2 regions of the Dryocola mayonis genome follow, and region 2 is predicted to be linked to the other one. Evidence: predicted binding sites of a transcription regulator. Region 2 holds the regulator's gene; the other holds the start of a gene.
The links. The regulator Fur, encoded in region 2, represses iron uptake genes when iron is present. The targets are predictions, from matches to a motif close to ATAATAATGAGAACNACTATCAA.

Region 1 (10,730 bases), 1.2 Mb from region 2:
TGGACTATTTTTTCTCTGCGGCACTCGCACGCTCCACGTCAGTCGGGTCTAAACCATTTTTTCAGGGAAAGTCACAATGAAATTGCGAAATCTGTTAGCCCTTCTTGTGGTCACAAGCGTAGTTGGATGTAAAGCACCGCCCCCGAAAATGACGGACGATACCCTGGTAACCAGCGAGGTTAACGGCGTAACCTTGACCCACCGTTACGCGGTAGCCGCGCCGAGCGAATTTACGCCGATCAACGCCAGCTATCGGGCGCTCTACCCCGGCTCCATCATGAGCAAACCGGACTTTGGCGGCAAGGTCATCAGCCAGCTTGAAAACGGCCAGACCTATACGGTACTCGGCCAGGTGGAGCACGCCTGGCTTGCGGTCGCCGAGCAGGACAAAGAAGAAATGCTGGGCTATGTGCCGATGCGCGCGCTGGTCAAAAGCGAGCTTTATGACCAGACGCTGAAAAAAGACCGGCCGCGTCCGCGCAAGGCCTCGAAGAAAGCCGCCTCCACCTGTGTGGCCGTCGATAACGACAGCAAAGCGTGCCAGAACGCCAACAGCGGAACGTGGATTATTGATTAACCGGCCGGGGCGCAGGCGAAAGTAAATATTTAAAACAAACAGTTACCATGAGAATATAGGGGCGTGTCCGACATCAACTTCTGCTTGATGCGGCGCCCCGCTCATCATTATTCATTTTGGCTTTCAAGGAATTTTATGAAACTCTGGCTCTGTGGTGTGGCATTGCTACTGGCATCTACAACCGTGTTGGCAGGGAACTATCGTCTTGTGCAATCCCCTTCGCTGAAGCTGGATGTCTGGATAGATAACATCAAGAATAACTCTCCGCAAAGCTGGTGCGACACGGAGCTGCCGCTGCGTATTGTCGCCAACGGTGATAAAAATCCTTCCTTACTGAATACCTTTATGCCCCGTCTTGGCACCCTGCTGGAAAACCAGTGCGCAAAAATCGAAAGCGTCAGCTGGCGGATGGAGGATGACCGGGGCGATACGCTGGCCTACGGCACCACGACGAAAAGCAGCGACTGGGCGGTGACCATCGCCCCGGTCGTTGCGGGCACGGTAAACTCCGCTGAACGCGCTGAAGAGATGTCTCCTCCGGCCGACCGCACGCCGTGGCAGGAGTTCACCCTGCAGGACGGCTGCCATCTGCGCACTTTCTGGCAGGGGGACGCGGAGACTTCCGCCCTCTTTATTCCTGACGGCAAATGCGAAAAAGGCGGCTGGCTCAACGGGCGCAGCGAAATCATTCAAAGCGGCAAAAACGGCGAAAAACGCCTCGCCATGACTTTTGTGCACGGTTTCCCGGTCAGCGGTTTAAACAGCAACGCCAACGCGGACAGCCTGCTTATTACCGGCCTGAATAATGAACGTATGGTGGTCAGCACGGAGCACGCTCCTCTAAGCTGGATGATTCTGCCTTATAAACCCGAGCTCAACGGCTGGCAGGCCAGCGGTACTATTGCCGTTGAAGTGCCGCGCGAAATGGCGCTTGACGAGACCCGCCTGCAAACCCGGCTTAACGAGGTGCGTAAAGTCTGGTCCGGCTGGCTTGAGCCCGACGCCAACATAACGCTGTTATTGATTGATTCCCTGCATCCGCAATTGCGCGATCCGGCAGTCGGTGCCTGGCGTGCCCAGAAATAACCCTGAATATTCGTCAATTTTCGAGCACATAAGGCCATGATGACAGATAACGACTACACCCCAAGGATCCCCGACGCTCTGCCGCCCGGTTATCGCTTCGACGAGTTTGAAATTCAGGAAGTCATTGATTCAACCAACGCCGGCATCATCTATCGCGCCTGGGATCACCAGCTTGAACGCCCGGTCGCCATCCGCGAATTTATGCCGCGAGCCCTGACGGTGCGCAGCGATAATATGCGCCTGGTTTTGCGCAGCAAGCAGGACAGCGCCGCGTTTAACGCCGGCCTGAACAGCTTTATCCAGGAGGCGCGCCAGCTCGCCCATTTCAACCATCCGAATCTGCTGCAGGTGCTGCGCTTCTGGACGTTAAACGAAACCGCCTATACCGCCACGCTGTTCTACAGCGGCATTTCCCTTGCGGAACTGCATCAGCAGCAGCCGGAAATTATTGATGAAGCCTGGATAAGGCGCATGCTGCCGATGTTGTGCGGCGCCCTCGCCGCGCTCCATGAGGGCGACTATATCCATCGCGATCTGTCGCTTAAAAGCATTCAGATTCAGGACAACGGCATCCCGCTGCTGCTTAACTTCGCCGCCTCGCGCCGCAACGTAAACGGCCTGAGCGACGAAAGCAAAACGCTGCTGCATCCCGGCTTCGCCCCGCTTGAGCAGTACACCGAGGACCTGGAAAACCAGCTTGGTCCGTGGACGGATATTTATGCTTTAGGCGCGGTGATCTACACGCTTATTACCGGCGCCAGCCCGCAGGCAAGCGTTGCCCGCAGCATCCAGGATACCTGCGCGCTTCTTGCAGAAACCCAGCCAAAAGGCTACTCGCAAAGTTTGCTGCTGGCGGTGGACCGCGCGCTGGCGCTCAAGCCCGAAGACCGTCCGCAGTCCATTGCAGAATTTGCGGCCCTGGCGGAGATCCCGTTAGGGGACATCGGTGAGCTTTCCGGCGCTAAAAAGCCCGGCACAATGCTGGTCGCGGTCGAGGAAGAAGAAACCGGCGCCGGCGTATTGCCGCTGTGGAAACGTTATAAATCCCCGCTGCAGATTGCCGCAGGCGTTCTGGTGGGGATTATCGTCGGCGCAGTCATATTTGGCAGAGCGCCGCAGACGCCTGCCGGTGAGCCGGCACCGGCCAGCGAAACTTTGGCTGCGAAGGGCAAAGCCGATTCTGCGGCCGCGCCGGCCGCCGCGCCCGCCAGCAGCCCGACGGCCCGCGTTTATATTCGCATTGAAGATGGCGAACAGATGGAGGTTAACGGTAAGCCGCAAAAAAATATCCCCATCACTAATGGCTACGGCGTTCTGCAGCTCCCCGCGGGGAAATATACGGTTACGCTGCTTAACCAGGGCCGCTCACGCAGCGTAACGCTATCCGTGGATAAACCCGGCACCTGGCTTTTAAATCCACAAGAGTAAAACTTAAGTGGCGGAGGTAATTTATCTGCTTTCGTCACTTTTGCTACATCCTGCACACAGGCTCGTTCAAATTCGTCTAAGGTTTTCATATGGTTGATCGCGGTAAACTTTTGGCTGCGATCCTGCAAAGGAGAACATTAGATGATAAATCCTGTTTTGCGCCGTCCGCGAGCGCTGCTGCTTGTTGTCCAGATGGCGCTTGGATGCGCCTTCGTTACTTTCACCCTTCCCGCCGCTGCCGATGACACTTCACAAATCCGTACCCAGCCGCAGCCGCCGGACGCCCTGCTCGGGCCGCTATTCACCGATGTGCAGTCCGCGAAGCTTTTCCCGGATCAGAAAACCTTTGCCGATGCGGTGCCGAAAAGCGACCCGCTGACGATCCTGGCTGATTACCGGATGCAGCGCAGCCAGTCCAGCTTTGACCTGAAGCATTTTGTCGAGGTGAACTTCGTCCTGCCGAAAGACGGTGAAAAATACGTTCCCCCCGCGGGGCAATCGCTGCGCGAACATATTGACGGCCTGTGGCCCGTTCTGACGCGCACGACGGACAGCGCCGGCAAATGGGATTCCCTGCTGCCGCTGCCCAAACCTTACGTGGTGCCGGGCGGCCGCTTCCGCGAAGTCTATTACTGGGACAGCTACTTCACCATGATGGGCCTTGCCGAAAGCGGACACTGGGACAAAGTGCAGGACATGACCGATAACTTTGCCAGCGAGATTGACACCTGGGGCCATATTCCCAACGGCAACCGCAGCTATTATCTGAGCCGCTCGCAGCCGCCGTTCTTCTCGTTTATGGTCGAACTGCTCGCCGGCCATAACGGCGACGAGGTTTATACCAGATACCTGCCGCAGCTTAAAAAAGAGTACGCCTACTGGATGGAAGGCAGCGATAGCCTGGCGCAGGGCGAGGCGAACAAGCGCGTGGTGAAGCTTAAGGATGGTTCGGTTCTGAACCGCTACTGGGACGATCGCGACACGCCGCGTACCGAATCCTGGCTTGACGACGTGACCACGGCAAAAAACAACCCGGACCGCCCGGCCACGGAGATTTACCGTGACCTGCGCGCGGGCGCCGCATCGGGCTGGGACTTCAGCTCGCGCTGGATGGACGATCCAAACCAGCTGGGCTCCATTCGCACCACCTCTATCGTGCCGGTGGATTTGAACGCGCTGATGTACCAGCTTGAAAAAACCCTGGCGCATGCCAGCACCGCGGCGAAAGACGACGCGGCGGCGAAAGAGTATCAGCAGCTGGCGGACGCGCGCCAGAAGGCCATTGAAGCGAATATGTGGAACGCCAAAGAAGGCTGGTATGCGGATTACGATTTGAAACGTAACGCCGTAAGAAACCAGTTAACCGCGGCGGCGTTGTTCCCGCTGTATGTAAACCTGGCGTCAAAGGATCGCGCTGACAAGATGGCCGGCGTTACCCGCGCGCAGCTGCTGAAGGCCGGCGGGCTTGCGACCACCAATGTGAAAACGGGCCAGCAGTGGGATGCCCCGAACGGCTGGGCCCCGCTACAGTGGGTAGCCACCGAAGGTTTGCAGAACTACGGCCATAAAGACCTCGCGATGGAGGTCACCTGGCGTTTCCTGACCAACGTTCAGCACACGTATAACCGCGAGAAAAAACTGGTGGAAAAATATGATGTGACGAGCACCGGTACGGGCGGCGGCGGCGGAGAATATCCGTTGCAGGACGGCTTTGGCTGGACCAACGGCGTAACGTTAAAAATGCTCGATATGCTCTGCGGCAGTGAAAAACCGTGCGATTCAACGCCGGACAAGCTTCCTTCCGCAACGCCCGGCCCTGCGACCTCCACAACGCCTGAGCAAGCGCCGCAGCCTTCCGTGGCGCAATGACAATGATTAAGGCGGGTTAGCAACCTTATTCAATCCGGCGGGTAGCGCCATGCTTACCCGCCTTCTTCACCCTTCCCGGTCGCAAAAAACATCCTTTTTATCATGGTTTTTTAATCTTCTCCCCGCCAGATTCCGCACTTGAAACCGCTAACAATAACGATAATAATTCGCATTCCATATGCAGTGGCAGCCCCAGACGCCTGGCGGCCTTGATGGCTTACGGCGTCCTTATGTGATTCCAACTCTACCTTCACGGGAAAATAAGAAAATGAAACTGGCATTCACCGTAAAGCGCTCCGCTTTACTCTGCGCGCTTGCGCTTGCCGCTCCGGCATACGTTATGGCCGAAGACACGGTCGTCGTCACCGCCAAACCGGCGGAAACCGCCACCAGCCAGACCCAGGGTTACACCGCTCCCGTCAGCCGCGGGGCGACCAAAACCGATAAGCCTCTTATTACCACCGCTCAGTCCGTTTCGGTAGTCACTCGCCAACAGATTGAAGATCAGGGCGCCTTGTCCGTCAACAATGCGCTTAACTATACGCCAGGGGCCTTTACCGGCTTCGCTGGCGGCGCAACGCGTTATGACACCGTCGCCCTGCGTGGCTTCCACGGCGGCGACGTGGACAACACCTTCCTGGACGGCCTGCGTCTGATGAGCGACGGCGGCAGCTACAACGTGGTGCAGATCGATCCCTGGTTCCTCGAGCGTATCGACGTTATCAAAGGCCCCTCCTCCGCGCTTTACGGGCAAACGGTTCCCGGCGGCCTGGTAATGGAAACCTCCAAACGCCCACAGTTTGTCGAAGAAGGCCACGTGCGCGCCCAGTACGGTAATAACAATACCAACGGCACGGCATTCGACTACACCAATGCGATAAACGACGACTGGGCCTGGCGTCTTACCGGTATGACGAAAAATACCGACACCCAGTATGAGCACACTCGTGAAGAGCGTTACGCGATTTCGCCTTCCGTCCTCTGGCAGCCGGACGAAAATACATCCCTGCTGCTGCGCGCGTATCTGGAAAAAGATCCGTCCGGCGGCTTCCACGGCTCCGTTCCCGCCGACGGCAGTATTTATTCCAGCACCGGGCGTAAAATCAGCACCGGTTATTCTGACGTAGAGCCCGGTAACGATGAATTCAAACGCCATCAGCAGATTTACAGCTATGAGTTTGCCCACAGCTTTAACGACGTCTGGGCGTTCCGCTCCAACGCGAGCTATACCCACTCGAACGTAGACCTGAAGCAGGCTTACCAGATCGGCTGGGCGGATACGGCGCACGACGAGCTGATGCGCTATTACAGCGGCGAAACCTCCTCCCTTGACGCCTGGGCAATCGATAACCAGCTGGAAGCTGATTTCGCCACCGGCGAGCTGGAGCATAAGGTCGTGCTGGGAGGCGAATTCCATAAATACAGCAACAATCTTTCCGACGACTCCGCTTATACGACAAACCTGAATCCGTGGACCGGCGAGTCCGGCGGCGCGGGCGGTTTTTATTACTACGATCCGCGGGATCCCACCTACTCCACTATCAATCAGGGTCTGCTGACTAAGTCCGGCAAGCGCCAGTATGAGCAAAGCGGCGCCTATCTGCAGGACGATATGCAATGGAATCAGTGGCACATGACGCTGTCCGGCCGCTACGACCATATCGTCACCAAAAGCCATATCGTTGCGCCAGCTATCGCAAGCGACGTTACCGATAACCGCACCGACGACCATTTCAGCGGCCGCGCTTCGCTGCTTTACGCGTTCCAGAACGGTGTTTCTCCTTACGTCAGCTACAGCCAGGCAATCACCCCGCAGGTACTGCCGGGCGCCGACGGCAAGCTGCTGAAGCCCACGACCGCCGAGCAGTACGAAGCGGGCCTGAAGTACCAGCCCGTGGGCACGGCGGATATGTACACCGTTGCGCTATACGATCTGACCCAGAAAGATGTGGGCAACCGCGTTGTGCAGGGCAGCTACTACGAGCCTGCGGGTAAAGTGCACTCGCAGGGTGTCGAGCTGGAGGCCCGCTCGCAGTGGAACGATCGCTTCTCGACTATCGCGGGCTATACCTGGAACAAGGTCCGCTTTAAAGACGCCATCGACGGCAACGACGGAAACACGCCGTACGTAACGCCGGATCAAATGGCGAGCCTGTGGGGCAGGTTCAAAGCCGATTTCGGCATCAGCCTGGGCGCCGGGATACGCTACATCGGCAAACAGTGGGCGGATAACGAAAATACCCTGCGCGTGCCTTCCGTAACGCTGCTCGACGCGATGGTGCGCGCCGATATGGGCGCGTGGACGCCGGCGCTGAAAGGCGCCTACGTGCAGCTGAACGCCACCAATCTGACCGGGCGTGATTACGTCGCGGGCTGCTACGGCACCGGCTATTGCTACTGGGGCGCCGAGCGTTCGGTCATCGCCACCGTGGGCTACGATTTCTAATCGATTTCTAATCGATTTCTTCCACAGCCCTGCTCTTCGAGCCGGTCGGGTAAAACTGACCGGCTTTTTTTATCGCTACCTCAGACCGCGCATAAATAAATTAAGGAGTAAAGAAAGCGGCGAATACCCACTCCTGGAAGCTAACTCTTTGGGGGCAAAGTTTTGGCGAAAAGTAATTCATGGTGAATATATCCGCGCCAATATTTAACAATATTGCCCTTTTTTAACGCAGCAGGCCGGCCTCCTGATTCTTACAGGGGGTATTCAGCCTGACCATTGTTACCCCCTGAGCATCCCGGCTGCGCGTCTCTTTTTTGCTAAGGTGCCCGCCTGAATTATCGGAGAACCGATCTTTTACTCGTCATTCGGGCAGTGAATTAATGAAACAGAATGCTGAAGGTATCCGCGATTACCACGGCGCGGCAGGCGGCTGGGGCGCGGTTAAAGCCGTTGCACAGGCGGTACGTGGGCAAAAAACCCTGCGCCGCGGGGTAATTGCAATTTTCAGGATGAACCAGGTCAAAGGGTTTGATTGTCCAGGCTGCGCCTGGCCTGACCCCGAGCACCGCTCGCCAATGGAACTGTGCGAAAACGGCGTAAAGGCCGTGTCATGGGAAGCCACAACGAAAAAAGTGACGCCAGAATTTCTCGCCGCGCATCCGGTAAGCGAACTGTGGAACTGGAGTGATTTCAGGCTTGAAGACGAAGGGCGTTTAACCCATCCCGTTAAATACGATGCGCAAAGCGATACCTATCAGCCCATCAGCTGGGAACAGGCGCTGCAGGAAATCGGTGAGCGCCTGCGTGATTATAACGATCCCGACAGCGTAGAGTTCTATACCTCCGGGCGCGCCTCCAACGAAGCGGCATTCCTGTATCAGCTGTTCGCCCGCGAGTACGGCACCAATAACTTTCCCGACTGTTCAAACATGTGCCACGGCCCGACCAGCATCGGCCTGCCGCAGTCCATCGGCATCGGTAAAGGTACCGTGGCCTTAGAAGACTTTGAGCACTGCGATCTGGTTATCTGCGTCGGCCATAATCCGGCCACCAACCATCCGCGCATGCTCTCCACGCTGCGGGAAGCCGCCCTGCGCGGCGCAAAGATCGTCACCATCAATCCGCTGCGCGAGCGCGGGCTGGAAAAATTCAGCTTCCCGCAAAGCCCGGTTGACATGCTGACCAACGGCTCGACGCAGCTTAGCAGCGCTTTATATAACGTGCGCGTCGGCGGCGATGTGGCGCTGATAAAAGGCATTATGAAGCTGCTGCTGGAGCATCAGCTGGCGGCGGAAATCCACGGCAAGCCAGACGTTATTGATAAAGCTTTTATCGCCGAGCACACCACGGGCTTCCGGGAGCTGGCAGAAGATTTAGCGAAAACCACCTGGCAGAGCATTATTTCGTCCTCGGGCTTAAGCTTCCAGCAGATCGCCGAGCTGACGCACTGCTACGAAAGCGCCAGGGCCACCATTATCAGCTACGGTCTGGGCATCACCCAGCACGAAAACGGTTCGGAGAACATTCAGCAGCTGGCTAACCTGTTGCTGCTCAAAGGGAATATGGGGCGTAAAGGCGCGGGCATTTGTCCGCTGCGCGGCCACTCCAACGTGCAGGGCGATCGGTCCGTAGGGATTAACGAAGCGCCGAGCGAGGCCTTCCTGCAGGCGCTTGAAAGGCGCTTCGGTTTTCGCGCGCCGCGTAAACACGGGCACTCGGCGGTAGAGAGCGTCAGGGCGATTCGTGACGGCCGTTCTAAAGCCCTTATCTGCCTCGGCGGTAATATGGCCGTGGCGATGCCGGATCCGCTGGTGACCTACCCGGCAATGCGCGGGCTGGATTTAGCGGTGCATATGACCACCAAGCTTAATCGTTCACATCTGCTGACGGCCCGACACAGCTACATCCTGCCGGTGCTGGGGCGTACCGAACGCGATGTGCAGGCAAGCGGCATACAGAGCGTCACCGTCGAAGACTCCATGTCTATGGTGCACGCTTCCTGCGGCTCGCTAAAACCGGCGTCGCCTCACCTGCGCTCGGAGCCGGCCATCGTCGCCGGGCTGGCGATGGCCACGCTCCCGCACAGCAAAGTGAACTGGCAGGCAATGGTGGACGACTACCGTCTTATCCGCGATGCCATTGAGGACGTGGTGCCTGGTTTTACCGATTACAACCAGCGCATCGAACAGCCGGGCGGATTCAGAATGTGGAACGGCGCCTCGCGCAGGATCTGGCTTACCGACAGCGAAAAAGCGAACTTCCTCGTCTGCCAGCTAAAAGCAGGCGCTGAAAGTTGGCTGCCGGAAAACACGCTGATGCTGACCACCATGCGCAGCCACGATCAGTACAACACCACTATTTACGGCATGAACGATCGTTATCGCGGCATTACCGGGCGCCGGGACGTGATGTTTATCAGCGAAATGCAGGCCAAAAGCCTGGGCCTTAGCGCCGGGGATATCGTCAACCTGAAAGCCGTCGGCCGTGAAGGTATAAGGCATGACCGCATGCTTGCAGGGCTGACGGTGGTTATTCATGAAATGGCCGCGGGCGCGGTGGGGGCTTATTACCCGGAAGCCAATATTCTTATCGATTTGGAGCATCACGACAGACAAAGCGCTACGCCTGCGTATAAAAGCGCGCCGGTGATCGTAGAGGCGGTAACCCGCAGGCTGAAGGTGTCATAAAGGACATGACGGAGGGAGTTTAAAATGGCTGCTTTATTTACGCTGCTTACGGTGAGCTTTATTAACCTGCTGCTGGCGCTTGCCGGTCGACATCGTCGCCTGCATTTGTTTATCGCCGGCGGCTGCCTGATGGGGCTTGGGATAATCATCTATCCCGCGACGTGGTAGCCATGCACGGAAGCTAAATAAAAAGCCAGCCCTGAGGCTGGCTTTTTAAGATCAAAAATCGTGCGGAAAGTTAACGGCGAACCATACGGAAAATCGCCAGCACGACGATGGCGCCCACGACCGCCACCAGGAAGCTTGGCAGGTTAAAGCCCGTTACCGTGCCGCCAATATGGAAGAAGGTCGCTAACCATCCGCCCACCAGGGCGCCTACAACGCCCAGAATACAGGTCAGAATAAAACCGCCGCCGTCTCTGCCGGGCATGATGAGTTTGGCAATAACACCCGCAATTAAACCGAATACAATCCAGGCAATGATACCCATTTTTGAAAGTCCTCTTCATTATTGTGTGTAGTAACAAAGCCGGGCCGCTGCACCACGCAGGGTTCCGACTGTCGGTACGCTAAGTATAATCAAGCCATAGGAAAACGTGACTGGCATCACTAGTTTACTGGAAGATCGCTGGAAATA
Region 2 (10,730 bases):
GGAAGTGGTCGCTGCGGGAGTCTGACCGGCGGTAAATTTCAACATACGCCGTAAAATATCGGACGCGCTCTCGCCAATGTGTTGCGTGTGGCTGGCAATATAGCGATACAGCTCGTCATCAACTTCAATCGTTTTCATCTTCATCCAGTGCGATATCTTATTCTGAATACAAGTCGTTGGGATTATAGGAGCAAATCCCAACAGCGGGTAGCGCCAAACAGGTGCCGCCTGATAAAGCCAGATTAAACTGAATGTTTGCGGCACTGCGGCAGGAATAGCTTCATGATACCCTAACCCTACGAATCAAAAAAAAGAACTTTGCCATGAAATTAAACGCTCGCCTGCAAACTGCGCAACAATCGACTAGCAATTCCCCTATCGTTCTCATTCACGGCCTGTTTGGCAGCCTTGACAACCTCGGCGTGCTCGCCCGGGATCTGGGGCAGGATCATACGCTGCTGCAAATCGATCTGCGTAACCACGGCCAGTCTCCCCGCAGCGATGAGATGAATTATCCTGCGATGGCGCGCGACGTGCTGGAAACCCTGGACGAATACGGTTTTGAGCAGGCGATAATTATCGGCCATTCCATGGGCGGTAAAGTGGCTATGGCTTTAACCGCTATCGCCCCTGAGCGCATTGATAAGCTGGTGCTGATTGATATCGCGCCGGTTGACTACCAGGTGCGGCGCCACGATGAAATTTTTGCCGCTATTAACGCCGTGAGCCGCGCCGGTGCGAAAAGCCGCCAGCAGGCCGCCGCGTTAATGCGCGAGCATATAAAGGAAGAAGGCGTGATTCAGTTTCTGCTGAAATCCTTTGCCGAAGGCGAATGGAAGTTCAACGTGCCGGCGCTGTGGCAGCAGTATGAGCATATCGTCGGCTGGCAGCCTGTTCCCGCCTGGGACGGTCCCGCCTTATTTATCCGCGGCGGCGCTTCGCCTTATGTAGATGAAACGCACCGGGACGCGCTGCTGGCCCAGTTCCCGCAGGCGCGGGCGCACGTTGTTGCCGGCGCAGGACACTGGGTTCACGCCGAGAAACCGGAAGCGGTTTTACGCGCCGTTCACCGTTTTATCGATGATTGCGCCAAAAACTGATTAAAAACAGACCGACCGGCCGCAAGATGCGGCTAACGCGTTGGCGCGCCGGACTCCCTGATGTATGATGGCGCGCTTAAATGCGCCGGAGCATTCTGCTCGCAGCATCCCGAATTTCCTGTCAGTACTCTAATCATGGCAAAAGAACAAACGGACCGTACTACAATAGATCTGTTCGCGGACGAGCGTCGCCCGGGGCGGCCAAAAACCAATCCGCTAACGCGAGATGAGCAGCTGCGCATCAACAAACGTAACCAGCTCAAACGCGATAAAGTACGCGGCCTGAAGCGCGTTGAGCTGAAACTCAACAACGAAGCGGTGGATGCCCTTAACCAACTTGCTGAAGCCAGAAACATCAGCCGCAGCGAGCTGATTGAAGAGATGTTATTAGCCCAGCTAAAGCAGCATCTGAGCTAGCCGTTCGCTATTTCGCCCCGTCATCAAATAAAAAACGGCGCTTAAAGCGCCATCATGTTGCAGACTGTGCACAGCGCTGTGATAGCTGTTTCCGCACCCTGACCTGTTCTGCTATCATTGCCCCATCTGTGGGCAATTCTCCGCCACCATACCATTAAGTTTCAAGAGGTTATTTAACTCATGGCAATCGTAGGCATTTTTTTCGGCAGCGATACCGGTAATACCGAAAATATCGCAAAAATGATTCAAAAACAGCTCGGTAAAGATGTTGCTGAAGTGCGTGACATTGCAAAAAGCAGCAAGGAAGATCTCGAAGGGTTCGACATTCTGCTGCTGGGCATCCCTACCTGGTACTATGGCGAAGCGCAGTGCGACTGGGATGACTTCTTCCCGACTCTTGAAGAAGTGGATTTCAACGGCAAGCTGGTTGCGCTGTTCGGCTGTGGCGATCAGGAAGATTACGCGGAATATTTCTGCGACGCGCTGGGCACCATTCGCGACATCATTGAACCACGCGGCGCGGCAATCGTAGGCCACTGGCCGACGGCGGGCTACCACTTCGAAGCGTCGAAGGGTCTGGCTGACGACGACCACTTTGTAGGCCTGGCCATTGATGAAGACCGTCAGCCGGAGCTGACCGCCGAGCGCGTGGAGAAATGGACCAGGCAGGTTGCGGAAGAGCTCAACCTGGCCGATATCCTCAACGCCTGATGCGTAACGGCGCAGGCCAAGGTTTGCGCCGTATTGATAGGCATTACCAATGAAAATAATCGCTACATTTTTGTAACTTTTTTGTCTATCCCTGTACAATACCCCACAGGTCGCGTTTGCTGCACCGCCAGCAAAGGGTGACTCAGCCACGATTTTTTAGCTGTTATGCTTTAACTTACAGTTTCTATTTAGACGTGGCTGTACTATACCCTCAAAAGAAGGGTATATAATGAAACGCATTCACTTAACGCTCAACGAGTCCGAGCATAACGTTAAGCAACAGGACAATTTCCGCATGACTGACAACAACACCGCATTAAAGAAGGCCGGCCTGAAAGTCACGCTTCCGCGATTAAAAATCCTTGAAGTGTTGCAGGGACCGGTTAACCATCACGTCAGTGCGGAAGACTTATACAAACGTCTGATTGATATGGGTGAAGAGATTGGTCTGGCCACGGTTTACCGCGTGCTGAACCAGTTTGACGACGCGGGTATCGTTACCCGCCATAATTTCGAAGGCGGCAAGTCGGTTTTTGAACTGACTCAGCAGCATCATCACGACCACCTGATTTGCCTGGACTGCGGCAAAGTCATTGAATTCAGCGATGATTCAATCGAAGCCCGCCAGCGTGAAATCGCGACCCGCCACGGGATTCGGCTGACTAACCACAGTCTTTACCTGTATGGCCACTGCGCCGAAGGCGACTGCCGTACCGACGAAAACGCCCACGAAATCAGCGAGAAGTAATCCGCACTCTTGCTTTCCCTTCGGGAAAGCAGAGACAAAAAACCGGTGAGGAAACTCACCGGTTTTTTTATGGGCCAGAGAAACTTAACAAGCCGGGCGCTTTTGCGCCCGGCTGCCCATCAGAAGATAGTGAAAGGTGCGATAACGAGGAACTTCACGTCGCGCTCATCCTGGAAGATGTTGCCGTAGCCGCCGCCCCAGCTTGGGATATCGGAATGGTTGTCATACTGGGTAAAGTGCAGCTTAAACAGCGTGCCTTTCGCTCGGCCATCCTGAACGGTATATGACGCATCGAGGCTGTAAGAGGATTCCTTCAGACGGCGATCGGCGTCGTAGTAGCCATCGGTCGTTGGCGTGGAGCTGGGTTTTGCATCCCAGGCGTAAACGTAAGATGCGCCCACCGCCCAGCCGGCCAGATCCCAGTTGCTCAGGTCATACATCGCGCCCGCGAACAGCGCTTTTTCGCCGTTGGCGTTAAAGTCGGAGCGGTTATCCCACCATACATCAAGACGCCCGTTTGAGGAGGCATAGGTTGGGGTCATACGCTGCAGGAAGAACCCCTGCTGCCCTTCGGCCTTCACCATGGTTCCTTCCAGACGCAGGTCGACCTGACCAATTTTGTAACCGAGGGTTAGCGCCTGCAGCCAGGCTGTGCCGTCGTAAATATCGTTAATGCCGCCGTCTGAGACTTTGTCCCTGGTCCCGTAGAACTGGTAGCTGGTGGTCAGCGGGCTGCCAGCGATATCAAATTTGTAGCTTGCTTTGGTAAAGTACTGGTCAATGTACCCTTCTGCCTGACCGAAGGCCGCCTCAAGCACCAGATCGTTTTTGAAGTCATACTTTGCGCCGATTGAATGCAGGTAGTCGACTTTGGTGTGCCTGTCGTTCTGATAGAACTTGTCCATCTCCAGATGCCATGGCGCTTTATATTCGTTCGTCCACATATAGGAGAAGCTCAGCGCGCCCGCATCGCCGTAATCGAAACTGGCGCCGGCTTCAGCGCCCTGATAGGTGCCCGGCATAAAGCTCCAGTGCGGAGCCAGCAAAGTCTGGCCGGTTGGCTGAATGTAGCCCGCCCGCGCCCAAACCGGCCCGTATTTAAATTTCGCCGCCGCCTTATAAAGGCTGATTCCGCTCTTGTCGCCGGAATAGTCTTCGTCATAGGCTTTATTTTTTGATGAGAATGCGATTTCGTTCGGGTGCCCGCTGTCGCCATTTTCCGCCATTTCAATCGCGGTAAAGGCCGCAATATCCAGACCAAACATATCGGCCACATAGCCGGACTGGAAATCCAGGTTGGCGTTCCAGGTCGAATGGGAAAGGTTGGTTTCGTATTTACTGGTATTAACGTCTTTACGGTCACGCTCACGCTGCCAGTAATAAATACCGCCGGTGAGGGTTGAATCATCGATAAATCCCGCGGCCGCCGCCTGCGGAACGGTAACCATACCTGAAAGCGCCGTGACGCCTGCAATTGCAAGCGCCAGCGCGCTACGTTTGCCCTTAAACGTACGCATATTGAAATCCTCTTTGACGTATAAATAATCACCCGGCGTAAAAACGCCTGACGGCGAAAAATAAAAAATGCCTGACGGCTAAAAGCGGTTAAGAATATTTCCCCCGCATGACTGCTAAGCAACAGACTATTTTTCGCGACGCGAATTATCAACGACTTTGTAAGAGTTAATTTCCATATTATGACGAAGAGCACATAATCTATGTGCATTTGTAACAAGTTGCTTTATCAGCGTTTTATAGCGCAAAATTAAATTTAATTACTATATTCGCAAAAATGAAAGCGCTCCCATAAACGCTAATGATAATTTTTCCAGATTAAGGTCAAGGGCAGACAATTATTAAATAAGGCGTCGATGCCAATTAATTCGCACCGCGAATGTTAATAACTATTTAAATCGCTGATCGTTAAGCGAAAAAAAACGCCGCATAAAGCGGCGTTGAATACAGGGGCTCAAGCGATTAATCGCCTATTTTTGCCCAGGTGTCACGCAGGCCAACGGTGCGGTTAAAGACCAGTTTGGTAGCGGTTGCATAACGGCTGTCGAGGCAGAAATACCCTTCGCGCTCAAACTGATACGCTTTACCCGCCTGGGCGTTTTGCAGGCCTGGCTCAACGAAACCTTGTTTGATAACCAGCGACTGCGGATTGATGGTCGCAAGGAAATCTTCCGCGCTGCCCGGGTTTGCTACGCTAAACAGGCGATCGTAGAGACGAATCTCCACCGGCAGCGCGTGGGATGCGCTTACCCAGTGAATAACGCCTTTCACTTTACGGCCGTCCGCCGGGTCTTTGCTCAGGGTTTCGGCGTCGTAGGTGCAATACAGGGTGGTGATATTGCCTTGTTCATCTTTCTCTACGCGTTCAGCTTTGATCACATACGCGTTGCGCAGGCGTACTTCTTTGCCCAGCACCAGACGCTTGTACTGCTTGTTAGCTTCTTCGCGGAAGTCTGCGCGGTCGATGTAGATCTCACCGCTGAAAGGCACCTGGCGGCTGCCCATTTCAGGCTTGTTCGGATGATTTGGCATGGTGACCATTTCTTCCGCGCCCTGCGGGTAGTTTTCAATGATGACTTTTACCGGATCCAATACCGCCATCGCGCGCGGAGCGTTCTCGTTCAGATCGTCACGAATGCACGATTCCAGCGCCGCCATCTCGACGGTGTTGTCCTGCTTGGTGACGCCGATGCGTTTGCAGAACTCACGGATGGAAGCGGCGGTATAACCACGACGACGCAGGCCGGAGATGGTCGGCATGCGCGGGTCGTCCCAGCCTTCGACAATCTTCTCGGTCACCAGCAGGTTCAGCTTACGCTTGGACATGATGGCGTATTCAAGGTTCAGGCGAGAGAACTCGTACTGGCGCGGATGAGCCGCAATGGTGATGTTGTCTAACACCCAGTCGTACAGACGACGGTTGTCCTGGAACTCCAGCGTACACAGCGAATGGGTGATACCTTCCAGCGCATCGGAAATGCAGTGGGTGAAGTCATACATCGGGTAAATGCACCACTTGCTGCCCGTCTGATGGTGCTCGGCGAACTTAATGCGGTAGATCACCGGATCGCGCATCACGATGAAAGGCGAGGCCATATCAATTTTCGCGCGCAGGCAGGCGGTGCCTTCGGCGAATTCGCCGTTGCGCATTTTCTCAAACAGGGCGAGGTTTTCCTCGACGCTGCGATCGCGGTAGGGGCTGTTTTTGCCCGGCGCCGTCAAAGAGCCGCGATATTCGCGGATCTGCTCAGGCGTCAGCTCATCGACATACGCCAGGCCTTTGTTAATCAGCTCAACGGCATAGTTAAACAGCTGGTCGAAATAATCAGAGGAGTAGCGCACGTCACCGGACCAGTGGAAGCCCAGCCATTCTACGTCGTGCTTAATAGAATCAACGTATTCGATATCTTCTTTTACCGGGTTGGTGTCATCGAAACGCAGATTGCACAGCCCCTGGTAATCCTGTGCGATACCAAAGTTCAGGCAGATAGATTTTGCATGGCCGATGTGCAGATAGCCATTTGGCTCCGGCGGGAAACGAGTGCAGATACGGTCATGCTTACCGTTGGCCAGATCTTCATCAATAATCTGGCGAATAAAGTTAGTTGGGCGGGCTTCAGCCTCACTCATCGCGGATTCCTCAAGACAAAACTTTCGTTAACGGTGCATGATCTAATAAGCAGGCGCGGGAAACAACCTTTAGTTGCACAAATTACGGCGGCCAGGCTTAAAGAGAAGAAGGGATTAATTCGGGAGAATAAAAAAGCGGCTGGGGAAGGTCCCCAGCCGCTTAAGGCACAATGCTACTCAGGAGCAATTATTTGCCTTTAATTTCATACAGCGGCGTCTGACCCGCAACCACTGACCCCTGCGCCTGCAGAATCAGGCCGCTGAAGTCATCGATGTTGCTGCAAACTACCGGGCTTATCATGGAGCGCGCGTTAGCGTTCAGGAAATCAAGATCCATTTCCAGAACCGGCTGGCCGGCGACCACTTCAGCGCCCTCTTCCACCAGACGGGTAAAGCCCTGTCCGTTAAGCGCTACGGTATCGATACCCATATGGACAACGATTTCCGCGCCCTTTTCCGTTTCCAGGCAGAACGCATGGTTGGTGTTAAAGATTTTCACGATGGTGCCGGCCGCCGGCGATACAACGGTTTTATCCGTTGGCTTCACCGCTACGCCGTCACCTACCGCTTTGCTGGCGAAGGCTTCATCAGGCACCTGCTCCAGTGCCACTACTTCACCGGTTACCGGCGAAACCAGCGCCGCGATGGTGACCGCATTTGGCACCGCCTGCGGTTTAGGCGTAGTAGTGACGGCAACGGGGGCCGTAGGCGCTTGCGCCGCAGGAACGTCGCCGGTGGTTTTCATGGCGTTAGCAATTTTCTCTGCCACGAAGCCCACGATAATCTGCACGCTGGTTTTGTTCAGGCGAATCACGCCGGTTGCGCCAAGACGTTTTGCCAGCGCTTCGTTCACTAAAGAAGAGTCTTTCACGTTCAGGCGCAGACGAGTGATGCAGGCGTCGATACCGGTCAGGTTAGCTGAGCCGCCAACCGCTGCGATGTACTGACGAGCCAGAGCGGAAACGTCCTGATTTGCCGTACCGCTAACGTTCACATCCTGGCCATCAGCCTCATCACCTGCCACCGCCAGCTCGCGGCCCGGGGTTAACAGGTTGAATTTGGTGATGGTGAAACGGAACACCACGTAGTAAATCACGAAGAACACGAGACCTTGCGGAATCAGCATCCACCAGTGGGTCGCCAGCGGGTTACGGGAAGAAAGCACCATATCCACCAGGCCTGCGCTGAAGCCGAAACCGGCAATCCAGTGCATGCTTGCTGCGATGAATACGGAAATACCGGTCAGAACGGCGTGGATAACGTACAGAACCGGCGCAACGAACATGAAGGAGAATTCCAGCGGTTCGGTGATGCCGGTAAAGAACGCGGCGAAGGCAGCCGCCAACATGATACCTGCCACTTTCGCTTTGTTTTCCGGACGAGCGCAGTGGTAGATAGCCAGCGCTGCACCCGGCAGGCCGAACATCATGATTGGGAAGAAGCCAGCCTGGTAACGACCGGTGATGCCAACAACGGCTTTACCTGCTTCGATGGACTGCGCGCCGCCCAGGAAGTTAGGAATATCGTTAATGCCGGCAACGTCAAACCAGAATACGGAGTTCAACGCGTGGTGCAGACCAACCGGGATCAGCAGACGGTTGAAGAACGCGTAAACGCCGGCGCCAACGGAGCCCAGCTTCTGAATGTGCTCACCAAAGTTCACCAGGCCGTCGAAGATCATCGGCCAGACGTACATCATGATGAAAGCGACAACGATCATCACAAAGGAGGTGAGGATCGGCACCAGACGACGGCCGCTGAAGAAGGACAGCGCCTTCGGCAGCTCAACGCTGCTGTAGCGATTGTACAGTTCCGCAGAGATGATCCCCACCAGAATACCCACGAACTGGTTGCTGATTTTACCGAACGCCGCCGGAACCTGGTCCGCCGGAATTTTCTGGATCATGGCAACCGCTGCCGGAGAACACAGGGTGGTCAGTACCAGGAAGCCAACAAAGCCGGTCAGCGCTGCGGCGCCGTCTTTGTCTTTGGACATGCCGTAAGCCACGCCGATGGCGAACAGTACGGACATATTATCAATAATGGCAGAACCAGATTTAATGAAGAACGCCGCAAGCGCGTTGTCTCCACCCCAGCCAACCGGGTCAATCCAGTAACCTACCCCCATCAGAATTGCTGCTGCAGGAAGTGTAGCCACGGGCACCATAAGTGCGCGGCCAACTCGTTGTAAATAACCTAGAATACTCACTTTATTCCCCCTATGAGACCCTGTTAAGGCTCGCTCAAAGCAGTGTTTTTATTGTCTTAACAACCTTAAAGAAACGGCGACGCTTCACATCACACACCGGAGTGTGAAAAAATTTAATTCGTATCGCAAATTAAACGCGCACTTTTTGTGACTACAGTCACCAAATATCGCTATAGCACCCCCCTTCAGCTGGCTATCATGCAAAACTTATTTTATCATTCAAAAAATCAGGACGGATTGCCCCCTCAGGCACCAGTATAAAACTGGTTTACCCTTAGAGGGTGGATTATCAATCTGGCCAAACCCGTTTTCTATTAACTCCTAAGAGGTGAATGATGAGACTGATTCCCCTGGCTACCCCGGCTCAGGTCGGCAAATGGGCAGCTCGCCATATTGTTAAGCGCATCAACGCGTTTAATCCTACTGCAGATCGTCCTTTCGTGCTGGGTTTACCTACCGGCAGCACGCCGCTTGAAGCCTATAAGGCGCTGGTAGAGATGCATAAAGCGGGCCAGGTTAGCTTCAAAAACGTCGTGACCTTTAATATGGATGAATACGTCGGCCTGCCGAAAGAGCATCCGGAAAGCTATCATACCTTCATGCATAAGAACTTCTTCGATCACGTTGATATTCCGGCGGAAAACATCAACCTGCTGAACGGTAACGCCGAAGACGTTGACGCGGAATGCCGCGCTTACGAAGAAAAAATTCGCTCCTACGGTAAAATCCACCTCTTTATGGGCGGCGTGGGCAACGACGGCCATATCGCGTTCAACGAGCCGGCCTCATCCCTTGCTTCCCGTACCCGTATTAAAACCCTGACTCATGACACCCGCGTGGCAAATTCTCGCTTCTTTGGCGGCGATGTGAACCAGGTTCCAAAATACGCCCTGACCGTAGGCGTCGGTACGCTGCTTGACGCAGAAGAGGTGATGATTCTGGTGCTCGGCCACGTAAAAGCGCAGGCTCTACAGGCTGCCGTAGAAGGCAACGTCAACCACATGTGGACCATCAGCTGCCTGCAGCTGCATCCAAAAGCGGTGGTGGTGTGCGACGAACCTTCTACCATGGAGCTGAAAGTGAAAACGTTGAAGTACTTCAACGAACTCGAAGCAGAAAATATTAAAGGCCTTTAAGCACTTCTTTTTTACCGGGGGTAATTATGTTTGCACTAACCCAGGGTCGGATTTATACCGGCCATGACATTCTGGATGACCACGCGGTGGTTATCGCTGACGGCCTGATTGAGCGCGTTTGTCCGCGCGCCGAACTCCCGGCCGGGATCGAAACCCGCGATATGGGCGGTGCGATCATCGCCCCCGGTTTTATTGATGTGCAGCTAAACGGCTGCGGCGGCGTGCAGTTTAACGACACCGTCGACGCCGTCACGGTTGAAACGCTGGAGATTATGCAGCAAGCCAACGAGCGTTCCGGCTGCACCAGCTATCTGCCAACGCTTATCACCGCCAGCGACGAACTGATGATGCAGGGCGTTAAAGTGATGCGTGAGTACCTGGCTAAATACAGCAACCAGGCGCTCGGTCTTCACCTGGAAGGCCCGTGGCTGAACATGGTGAAAAAAGGCACGCACAACCCGAGCTTTGTCCGTAAACCGGATGCCGGCCTGGTTGATTTCCTCTGCGAGAACGCGGACGTCATCACCAAAGTCACCCTGGCGCCGGAAATGGTGGAGCCGGAAGTTATCAAAAAACTGGTCGCCGCGGGCATTATCGTTTCCGCAGGGCCACTCCAACGCGACGGCGAAAGAAGCCAGAGTAGGTTTCCGCGCGGGCATCACCTTCGCAACGCATCTCTTCAACGCCATGCCTTATATTACGGGCCGCGAACCGGGCCTTGCGGGCGCAATCTTTGATGAGCCGGATATTTATTGCGGCATCAT

Region 1: WLO32_RS11875 (TonB-dependent siderophore receptor) is a predicted target of Fur. The motif match lies at 5,111-5,133, and genes of this name have one in related genera.

Annotation. Positions count from the first base shown of each region.
Region 1 is NZ_CP150452.1:2,451,759-2,462,488, forward strand. It holds gene WLO32_RS11855 (SH3 domain-containing protein) at 77-577, shown strand; gene WLO32_RS11860 (hypothetical protein) at 713-1,663, shown strand; gene WLO32_RS11865 (serine/threonine protein kinase) at 1,703-3,091, shown strand; gene treA (alpha,alpha-trehalase TreA) at 3,233-4,960, shown strand; gene WLO32_RS11875 (TonB-dependent siderophore receptor) at 5,229-7,406, shown strand; gene WLO32_RS11880 (FdhF/YdeP family oxidoreductase) at 7,787-10,093, shown strand; gene WLO32_RS11885 (hypothetical protein) at 10,118-10,261, shown strand; gene WLO32_RS11890 (GlsB/YeaQ/YmgE family stress response membrane protein) at 10,332-10,583, opposite strand.
Region 2 is NZ_CP150452.1:1,266,219-1,276,948, reverse strand. It holds gene seqA (replication initiation negative regulator SeqA) at 1-138, opposite strand, end outside; gene ybfF (esterase) at 324-1,100, shown strand; gene ybfE (LexA regulated protein) at 1,236-1,517, shown strand; gene fldA (flavodoxin FldA) at 1,698-2,228, shown strand; gene fur (ferric iron uptake transcriptional regulator) at 2,524-2,976, shown strand; gene chiP (chitoporin ChiP) at 3,096-4,493, opposite strand; gene glnS (glutamine--tRNA ligase) at 4,954-6,621, opposite strand; gene nagE (N-acetylglucosamine-specific PTS transporter subunit IIBC) at 6,809-8,830, opposite strand; gene nagB (glucosamine-6-phosphate deaminase) at 9,166-9,966, shown strand; partial or broken gene nagA (N-acetylglucosamine-6-phosphate deacetylase) at 9,993-10,730, shown strand, end outside.